Regions from separate parts of the Catenovulum adriaticum genome, predicted to be linked through region 2. Evidence: predicted binding sites of a transcription regulator. Region 2 holds the regulator's gene; each other region holds the start of a gene.
What was found. Region 2 encodes sigma-54, which starts transcription at its own class of promoters, with help from an activator protein. Its sites were predicted from a motif close to GTTGGCACGNNNNTNGNNT; they were not measured.

Region 1: the regulator sigma-54 is predicted to act here: its motif matches at 1,245-1,263, upstream of OLW01_RS09635 (FlgO family outer membrane protein).
Region 3: the regulator sigma-54 is predicted to act here: its motif matches at 2,262-2,280, upstream of glnA (glutamate--ammonia ligase).

Annotation. Positions count from the first base shown of each region.
Region 1 is NZ_CP109965.1:2,217,600-2,220,889, reverse strand. It holds gene OLW01_RS09640 (flagella assembly protein FlgT) at 1-1,026, opposite strand, end outside; gene OLW01_RS09635 (FlgO family outer membrane protein) at 1,308-1,973, shown strand; gene OLW01_RS09630 (LPP20 family lipoprotein) at 1,957-2,427, shown strand; gene OLW01_RS09625 (FlgO family outer membrane protein) at 2,449-3,156, shown strand.
Region 2 is NZ_CP109965.1:360,812-364,101, reverse strand. It holds gene lptA (lipopolysaccharide transport periplasmic protein LptA) at 1-438, shown strand, start outside; gene lptB (LPS export ABC transporter ATP-binding protein) at 438-1,163, shown strand; gene OLW01_RS01520 (RNA polymerase factor sigma-54) at 1,163-2,671, shown strand; gene hpf (ribosome hibernation promoting factor) at 2,696-2,983, shown strand; gene ptsN (PTS IIA-like nitrogen regulatory protein PtsN) at 2,983-3,290, shown strand, end outside.
Region 3 is NZ_CP109965.1:254,789-258,078, forward strand. It holds gene OLW01_RS01125 (DUF4124 domain-containing protein) at 96-632, opposite strand; gene glnA (glutamate--ammonia ligase) at 792-2,198, opposite strand; gene typA (translational GTPase TypA) at 2,645-3,290, shown strand, end outside.

The DNA of each region.
Region 1 (3,290 bases), 1.3 Mb from region 2:
ATGAAGAATTTTAAAACGATCCCCCACATTTATTTTATTTTTACTGCCTAAATTAAATCGAATTTGACTGTCTGCTACTTCAATAATTTGCCCTTTAGCTGCGGTACACTGCATTAACGCTTCTAATTCGTTCAAACTTTTATCTATTTGATTATTTACGGCTAAGCCATAATCGCTTTGCCAAAAAAGGCGGCTATTTATATTAACTCGTTTTTTTATATCAAAGGGCCAGTGCGCGTCAGTTTGGTAATTAAATGTTTGCACAAGTTCACCGTTATATGCGTTAAACAACTCTATTTGCATATCAAAATAGCGGTGCGCTTGTTCACCCGTTAACCAGTTAGTTAACCGATTGTCGTTATACTGAATAGAGAGATCTGTTAATCGACCTGCTAAAATATATTGCACATCGCTACGTCGTGCGATTGCCGCAAGCATAGCTTTATCTAATTGGCTGCTCATAGTTTGTTGAGCATCGCTTAATTGAATTGGTGAAGGGTAATAATCTCTGGCGTCTAAGTGAAGAGATTGAGTTTGTAAACCTTGATAAATTTTTTCACTGACTTTGCTGGCTAGTGGATAAATCTCACCAATTTGAGCTTGTTCTTGATGACTAACAATAAAAGGAATAACGGCAATTGATTTGCGGTAATCAGCGGTAAAACATTGCCTGTCTTCGGCAAATACATCGGCGCGAATCGACACTTCTACCCGAGTGTTAGACACTTTTTCGTTAATAATTTCAATATCGTTAACCACACCGCTGCTGCGCACCATAAAGAGGTCTTGGGTGAGTAAACCATTTCGAACTTGCTGGGTACTTGATATTGATGCGCCTGAAAAAAGTAGCGCTTCTTTAATGGCTTCATCAATTGCTTTTTTACGAGCTTGGGTTGTATTGCCTTGATAAACTTTCGCGACGCCAGTTGTTTGATACCAAGCTGAAAAAGCAGAAGGTGCCATCCCAGACAATAAAATAGTTAATAAACAATACCTAAGACAATGCTTTTTTAAAATCAGGCTCATAATGCTCACATATCAATCAGTTGATTAAATTTAAAGTGCGTCAAAAAAATAGCACTTTTTATTTAATTTTAGCCAAATTGGCGTTTATTAAACGACTAAAGCGAATTTTATGCCAAGACATTATTTTTGCTTGTTTATTAAAGCTTAAGTATAGCGAGCATCTGTCTATTTTGATATTTTTTGGTTTTACTCGTTGATTAAAATGACGTCAAAATATAATTGGAACTATTTTTGCATTAGTCACCAATAAATCAAAATTTAATTATTTTAAGGCCAGTTAAATGCCAAAAATTGCTAAATTTGCCAGTGTATTTAGCTTATTTATGCTGGGGTGTTCAACACAAACTGTTAATAGTTATTTAGTGCCAGATACACCGGAAGCTGTAAAAGTGCCTGCTGATACATCTAACATGAGCCAATTATCGGTCAAAGCTTACAGTTTTATGCTAGCGGATGAATTGTTGCAACCTTTGGCTCAGCACAATTTAAACGGCAATATGTTAGTGACTCGTTTTGTTGATCAACAAAGCCGAACTCATGTAACGGATAAATCGTCGCCTTTAGCGGATTTAGGCGGGCAATTAGAAGAAAGCTTTATATACGAGTTACAAAAGCGTGGCTATAAAGTGATTGATTTTAAGCTCAGAGATTCAGTTTTAGTCCAGCCTGAAGGCGATTATATATGGAGCCGAGATTTAGCCGATTTAAAATCGAAAGTGGATGCTAAATATGTTGTATCGGGCACGTTAACGCCTCATCAAAATGGCGCCGTAGTTAATATTAGAATGATGAATATGAAAGATGGAGTCGTATTGGCAACAGCTCAGGGGTTTGTTCCTAATAACGTATTTTGGTCAGATGAAAAAGTGACAACTCGTAATGGTATTTTAATGCACAAAGGCGAGAATAACCGGGTTATTGGAGGCGATCGTGAAAGTTATTTTTAAATTATTCATAGTTAGCTTGTTTTTAACCGCATGCCAAACAAACTCAGATTTAGTACAGCTACATAAATATAATGAGTGGGAGTATCAGTTACCTGAAGAAGACTACATTGTCACCGCAACAGGGTACGCTCCTATTAATAGCCAAACCGGAAGTGATAAAACGGTCAAAATGATTAAAGCGATCAAAGTATCTAAATTAGATGCTTATCGAGATTTATCTGAAAAAGTACACGGTTATCAATTAAGTGGCAAGGTGAGTGTTAGAGATTTGGTGATGGGAGATGAACAAATTCGTGCCTCGGTACAAGGGGTGATAAAAGGCGCTCGGTTGATTAAATCATATCCTTTAGACGATGTGTATGTTACTGAGTTAGAACTTAATTTGCGTGATTTATATCGGGTGAGGGCTTTTACTAATGGGCAAACCCGAATTATCGATTCAAAGTACTACTAGTTGAGACTAGGTGGGGGAATAATGAAATCTTTTAGCTTATTAGCAGTAGCGACCGCAAGTGTACTCACGTTAGCTGGTTGTCATTCAATTGCAAAGTGGCAGCAAAAAAATGCTGATACCAACCAGTCGGCGGAAAAGCAAGCTCAATTAAATGATGAAATATTTAATGGACATCAAGATGCTGAATATACTAACTATTGGGCTAGGTCGCCGCATGCGTATTTAAATAAAAAAACAGCTCATTTACGCTCAGATACTCAATTAGACATTAGTGATTATGTTGAAGCTATGTCGATGCGTTTAATCAAAAATATGCGTTATGTTTCTGACAAAACACCCATTGCAGTGACTAGCTTTGTACCCATTGACTCAAATTTAGAACAAAGTAATTTGTTGGGTATGCACCTAGCTGAAAGCTTTCAGCACAATATGCAAAACTTAGGTTTGTCGGTAATTGACTATAAAGCAACCGGAACGATTAGAGTGACTGATCAAGGTGACTTTTCACTCAGTCGAGATATAGATGAATTGAAACATAACCATCCAATTGAATACATATTGACAGGGACTTTTACTTATAAAGATACTGGTATAGATATATACGCACGCGTGATTGGTGTCGAAAGTAGAGCCATTGTGGCTTCTTCACAAGGGGTAATCCCAACGGCGGTTGCTGAACAATTAATATCGTCTAAGCAAAACTCAGGAATTAGCCTAGTGAATCAATAAATGTTTACGTGAGTTTGTTAAGCTCATTTTCCTAAGCAAAATGGATAAATCTGAAACCTGTTAATTAAAAATGTTGTAGTCGCTTTGCTAAACATTTTTAATTAACAGGTTTTTTGTCGATTGATTTAGGCTGC
Region 2 (3,290 bases):
GAATCAGATTTTAAGGAAAATATTGTTATTGATGCGCAAAATCAACAATTAGATATAAAAACTAATACCTTAACCTTTAGTGGCAAAGTGGAAGTGTCACAAGGTTCTTTATTGATGCAATCATCCAAATTGCAAGTTTTGAAAGGCCTAAACCCTGAACAAGATCAAGATATATTGATTGCAACTGGTAGCCCTGCGCACTATCAACAAGAGCTTGAAAACGGCGCGGTACTAACAGCCAAAGCAAATCAAATTCATTACCGAGTAGACGATCGAATATTAACCTTAACGGGTAACGCACAAATTGCACAGCAAGGTAGCCAAGTGAGTGGTGATAAAATTGAATATAATTTAACACTCCAAAAATTAGTGGCTTCATCCGAACAAACTAGTGGTAACCGAGTCAGAACCGTACTAACTCCAAAAAGTGATGATTAATGGCACAGTTAATTGCAAATAATTTGGCAAAAGCGTATAAAAAAAAGCAAGTCGTAAAAAATGTTTCTTTGTCTGTCGATTCTGGCAGCATTGTTGGCTTACTAGGGCCAAATGGGGCCGGTAAAACAACCACATTTTATATGATTGTTGGCTTGGTCGAAAATGACCAAGGCGAAGTATTAATAGACGATACCAATATCACCTATTACCCAATGCATGAACGTGCACGCTCAGGCGTTGGTTACTTGCCACAAGAATCATCTATTTTTAAAAAATTAACGGTTACCCAAAATATTTTTTCCATATTAGAAATGCGAAAAGATATAAACCAGCAGCAAAAGAAAGATAAACTAGAAGAGTTACTAGAAGAGTTTCATATTACCCATATCCGAGATAGTGAAGGTATGTCTTTATCCGGTGGTGAAAGGCGTAGAGTTGAAATAGCCAGAGCATTAGCCGCAGATCCACAGTTTATTTTATTAGATGAACCTTTTGCAGGGGTTGATCCTATTTCTGTAATTGATATAAAACGCATAATTACTCATTTAAAAGAAAGAGGCTTAGGCGTTTTAATTACCGATCATAATGTGAGAGAAACTTTGGATGTCTGCGAAAAAGCGTATATAGTGAGTCAAGGGCAACTTATTGCATCGGGCAGCCCAGAACAAGTGCTAAGCAACCAGCAAGTCCGAGATGTATATTTAGGCGAGCAGTTTAAATTATAATGAAGCAATCAATTCAGTTAAAATTTGGTCAGCATTTAACCATGACTCCTCAATTGCAGCAGGCGATTCGTCTACTGCAACTGTCATCGTTAGACCTACAACAAGAAATTCAAGAAGCGCTTGATGGCAATCCGCTTTTAGAAACGGATGAACCACAGGACGACTTCGAATCGCTTGAAGAATATAACCAGACCAAAAAACAAAAAGAAGATCAAAACCGCAAAGAAAATAACAACCAAGAAAACGGCGAACAAGATGAATATTCGGTTCGTGATAGTCATGATGAAATGACTAATCAGGATATTCCCGATCAACTACCAACTGATAGCACATGGGACGACCATTTCACTCAAGGCAGTAGCAGTAATTCAAGTTCAAGCAACTACAGCTCAGATGAAGATACCGTTTACCAAGGCGAAACCATAGACTCGATCCGAGATCACCTTTTATGGCAAATGGATTTAACCCCCTTTTCTCCACTCGATCGTGGCATCGCCATAGCCATCATTGATGCAATTGATGATTCAGGCTACCTGACTGTCAGCGCAGAAGATATTTTAGAAAGCTTAGGCAATGAAGAAGTAGAGTTAGATGAGGTAGAGTGCGTACTTAAACGCATTCAAGTATTTGACCCGATAGGTGTCGCATCTCGAACCACACAAGAGTGCTTATTAATTCAATTAAACCAATTCGCTGACGACACACCATGGCTAAATGAAGCTAAGTTAGTCATCAAAAATTACATTGCCCTACTAGGCAACCGTGATTATCGAACGTTATTAAGAAAAGCCAAGCTAAAAGAAGATGACTTAAAACAAATCATGAAGCTGATACAATCGTTAAACCCAAGACCGGGTAATAGCGTTGTCGCAGAAGAGGCTCAATACATTGTGCCTGACGTCTCAGTTAAAAAGATAAAAAATAAATGGATTGTAGAGCTAAATCCAGAAAGTGTGCCTAAACTTAGGTTAAACGCAGAATATGCAGCTATGTCAAAAACAGCTCGTAATACGGCCGATAGCCAGTTTATTCGCTCACATATGCAAGAAGCCAAATGGTTTATAAAAAGTTTAGAAAGCCGAAATGAGACTTTACTTAAAGTTGCGCGTTGTATTGTAAAACAACAACAAGATTTTTTTGAACATGGCGAAGAAGCCATGAAACCTATGGTGCTGAATGATGTTGCCGAAGAAGTAGAAATGCACGAATCAACTATTTCACGAGTAACAACGCAAAAATACTTACATACTCCAGCCGGTATTTTTGAATTGAAGTATTTCTTCTCAAGCCATGTCAGCACTGAAAACGGTGGGGAGTGTTCATCGACCGCGATTAGGGCACTTATCAAAAAACTTGTTTCTGCTGAAAACCCAGCAAAGCCGTTAAGTGATAGCAAGATAGCTGAATTGCTAGCCGACCAAGGTATAAAAGTGGCTCGTAGAACCATTGCTAAATACCGAGAGTCGCTATCTATTCCGCCATCTAATCAACGAAAAAGCCTATTGTAGGCTGTAAACCAGAAGGAAAAGTCTATGCAAATCAATTTAACTGGTCATCATGTCGATATCACAACTGCATTACGTGATTATGTCGATACCAAGTTTGCCAAGCTAGAACGCCATTTTGATCATATCAACAATGTGCATGTTATCCTGAATGTTGAGAAGCTAAGCCAGACTGCTGAAGCAACCTTACACTTATCAGGCGGAGAAGTATTCGCCAATGCCGAGCATACCGATATGTATGCTGCAATTGATTCCCTTATCAATAAACTTGATAGACAAGTCATTAAACACAAAGAGAAAATGAAGCATCATTAATGGATATTCAATCTTTTTTAAGCTTGGACTGCACTGCTAGTGCAGTCCCTGTAACCAGTAAAAAACGAGTACTAGAACTCATCAGTCAAATTGCGGCTAAGCAACTCACCGCAGTTCCAGAACAAGAAATTTTAGATGCGCTTATGCAACGTGAACGGTTAGGCAGCACAGGTATAGGTAATGGCATTGCCCTACCCCATGGCCGATTAGCTCATTCAGATCAAACGGTTGCGGTATTAATAACAGCAGAAACTGCAATTAGCTACGATGCAATTGATAACCAACCAGTGAATGTATTTTTTGCCTT
Region 3 (3,290 bases), 110 kb from region 2:
TTCACGAGTTAATAGTTCGCCTACAGCAAGTGAATTTAACCTGATAGTCGCCAAAAAAAGACCGTTTGAAACCAATTTACTAAACCGAGCTAAGCTTATTTAGTGTTTACAATTGAAGCTTGGTGCATATAAAAAGTAACTGTCTGTGAAGATGCAATAAGCTTGCCGTTTGAGTCAATTAACTCAACTTTTAATTGGTGCTCACCTCGGTATACATTTTCAAGGGTTGTTATTGCGCGATAAGGGAGGGTTTTAACAACAGCGCCATCTAGCCACAACTTTAGTTGGGCTGAGTTAGGGCGATTAGGACTCACATTAAGACTAACCGTAAGTTGACCTGGATTGCTGCGAATAGTGGCCTGAGATTTGGGCTGTAAAATATTAAGTTGATAGCTCATATTTTTCTTGGCCGGTGATGATTTTATTGTTTTATTGGGCTGGCTTGCCGGAATTGACTCTACTTTGCTTTTAACTGAAATTATGGTGGCTTCAGGGTGAGGCTTATCTGAAAATACTAAAGTGCCCTCACTATTACGGTACATGTAAATATCTGCGGCATAACATAATATATTGGAAAAAAATATTATGCTTACGAGTGTTAGTGGTTTAATTAATCCTTTAAATATAAACATACTGTAATGAGAAGTGCGGCCTATGTATTTAATTTTTATTTTATTAACTGTACTCGCTGTTGCCAAAATCTGCCATAAAAAAAGTCCGCCTAAGCGGACTTTTTAATATTTATTTTTAATTAAGTGTCATTTAACTTAAAAGCTAAATAAATTGCTCAATTAACAGCTGTAGTATAATTGGAACTCAACTGGATGTGGCGCAACACTAACTTGCTGTGCTTCTTCAGTTTTAAGAGCAATATAAGCGTCGATCATATCATCGCTCATTACGCCACCCGCTTTTAAGAATTCACGGTCAGCATCTAAACATGCTAATGCTTCTTCTAATGAACGAGCAACTTTTGGAATCTCAGCTTCTTCTTCTGCTGGTAAATTATATAAATCTTTATCCATAGGTGCGCCTGGATCGATCTTGTTGATGATACCGTCAAGACCAGCCATTAACATCGCAGTGAAACCTAAATAAGGGTTTTGCGTTGGATCAGGGAAGCGTGCTTCGATACGACGTGCACGATCGCTTGTTACGTATGGAATACGGATTGAAGCTGAACGGTTACGTGCTGAGTAAGCTAACATAATTGGCGCTTCGTAATGTGGTACTAAACGCTTGTATGAGTTAGTTGAAGCGTTAGTAAAAGCATTGATTGCTTTAGCATGTTTAATGATACCACCAATGTACCATAAAGCTTCTTGAGAAAGGCCAGCATATTTATCACCAGCAAAAACGTTTGTTTTGCCTTTCGCGATAGACATATGTACATGCATACCTGAACCATTATCACCTAAAAGAGGCTTAGGCATAAAGGTTGCTGTTTTACCATATGCGTGTGCAACATTATGAATGACATATTTTTTAACTTGAACTTCATCTGCTTTTTCAACCATAGAGTTGAATTGAGTTGCGATTTCGTTCTGACCAGCAGTTGCTACTTCGTGGTGATGCGCTTCAACGGTTTGACCCATTTCTTCAAGGATTAAACACATAGCCGCACGAATGTCGTTTGCTGAATCGACAGGAGGAACTGGGAAGTAACCGCCTTTAACACCTGGACGATGGCCAGTATTGCCGCCTTCGTAATCTTTATCTGAGTTCCAAGATGCTTCTTCTGAATCTACGCTGTAGAAACCGCTACCCATAGATTGCTTGTATTTTACATCATCAAACAAGAAAAACTCTGGCTCAGGACCAAAGTATGCATCGTCACCGATACCTGTTGATTTTAAGAATTCCATTGCACGTTTTGCAGTTGAACGTGGGTCACGGTCATAACCTTGCATTGTGCTTGGCTCAATAATGTCACAACGAACATTTAAAGTCGCTTCTTCTGAGAACGGGTCTAAAACAGCGGTTGAAGGGTCAGGCATTAAAATCATGTCTGATTCGTTAATACCTTTCCAACCAGAGATTGAAGAGCCATCAAACATTTTACCTTCTGTGAAAAAATCAGCATTCACTTGGTGAGCAGGAATAGAAACGTGTTGTTCTTTACCTATAGTATCTGTGAATCGTAAGTCGACGAATTTAATCTCGCCATCTTTCAACATATCTAGAATTTCTGCAGACATTGCATTTCTCCGAAAATTATAATTTAAATAGCGCACATCATAAACGACGCCTTGCCAACACTTAAGCAACTAATGTGCCAACGCGTAAATGGTGCATTTGGCAGGCTTTTTATCACATTAACTTGGCAAAATCTTTAAATGTTGCATTATTATGGTGCATTTGTGCATTGTTATGGTGCGGCTTGCACTCAATGTTAGCGCGCGAGTTCACCAAAAATAACTTGTTTAAAATACCGTATTCGTACTCATAAGAGCAAGAGCCAAACACAATTATTCTTTAATTGCTTAAGTTTTTATCATAATTGCTACTATAAAAGCACAGGACTGTGTACAATGCGCGCAAATTCATCAATGTTTAAAAATTCAGGGTTATTTTAACTTACCAGTTAAGTAGACTGATACATTGCATTGGTGCTACTGAATTATTATTGAATCGGAAAAAGCCTGTGTTAGATAAATTAAGAAATATTGCGATCATCGCCCACGTTGACCACGGTAAAACAACCCTAGTTGATAAATTGTTAGAGCAATCGGGTACGTTAGATTCTCGTGGTGATAACGACGAGCGTGTGATGGACTCAAATGATTTAGAAAAAGAGCGCGGAATAACCATCCTTGCTAAAAACACGGCAATTAACTACAAAGATTACCGCATCAACATTCTAGATACCCCTGGACACGCCGATTTTGGTGGTGAAGTAGAGCGCGTATTGTCAATGGCTGACAGCGTACTTTTATTAGTTGATGCTCAAGAAGGCCCAATGCCGCAAACGCGTTTTGTAACTCAAAAAGCTTTCGCGCATGGTTTAAAGCCAATTGTTGTTATTAATAAAATTGATAAACCTGCAGCACGTCCTGATTGGGTAATGGATCAAGTATTTGATTTGTTCGATAATTTAGGTGCTACAGATGAGCAATTAGATTTTTCAGTTGTTTATGCATCAGCTATTAATGGTTGGGCATCAATTGAAGAAGACGAAATTGGCACTGATATGACGCCATTGTTCGAAACTATTTTAGATAAAGTTGCGCCGCCAGCAGCTGATCCGCAAGGTGACTTCCAAATGCAAATCTCACAGTTAGATTATTCTA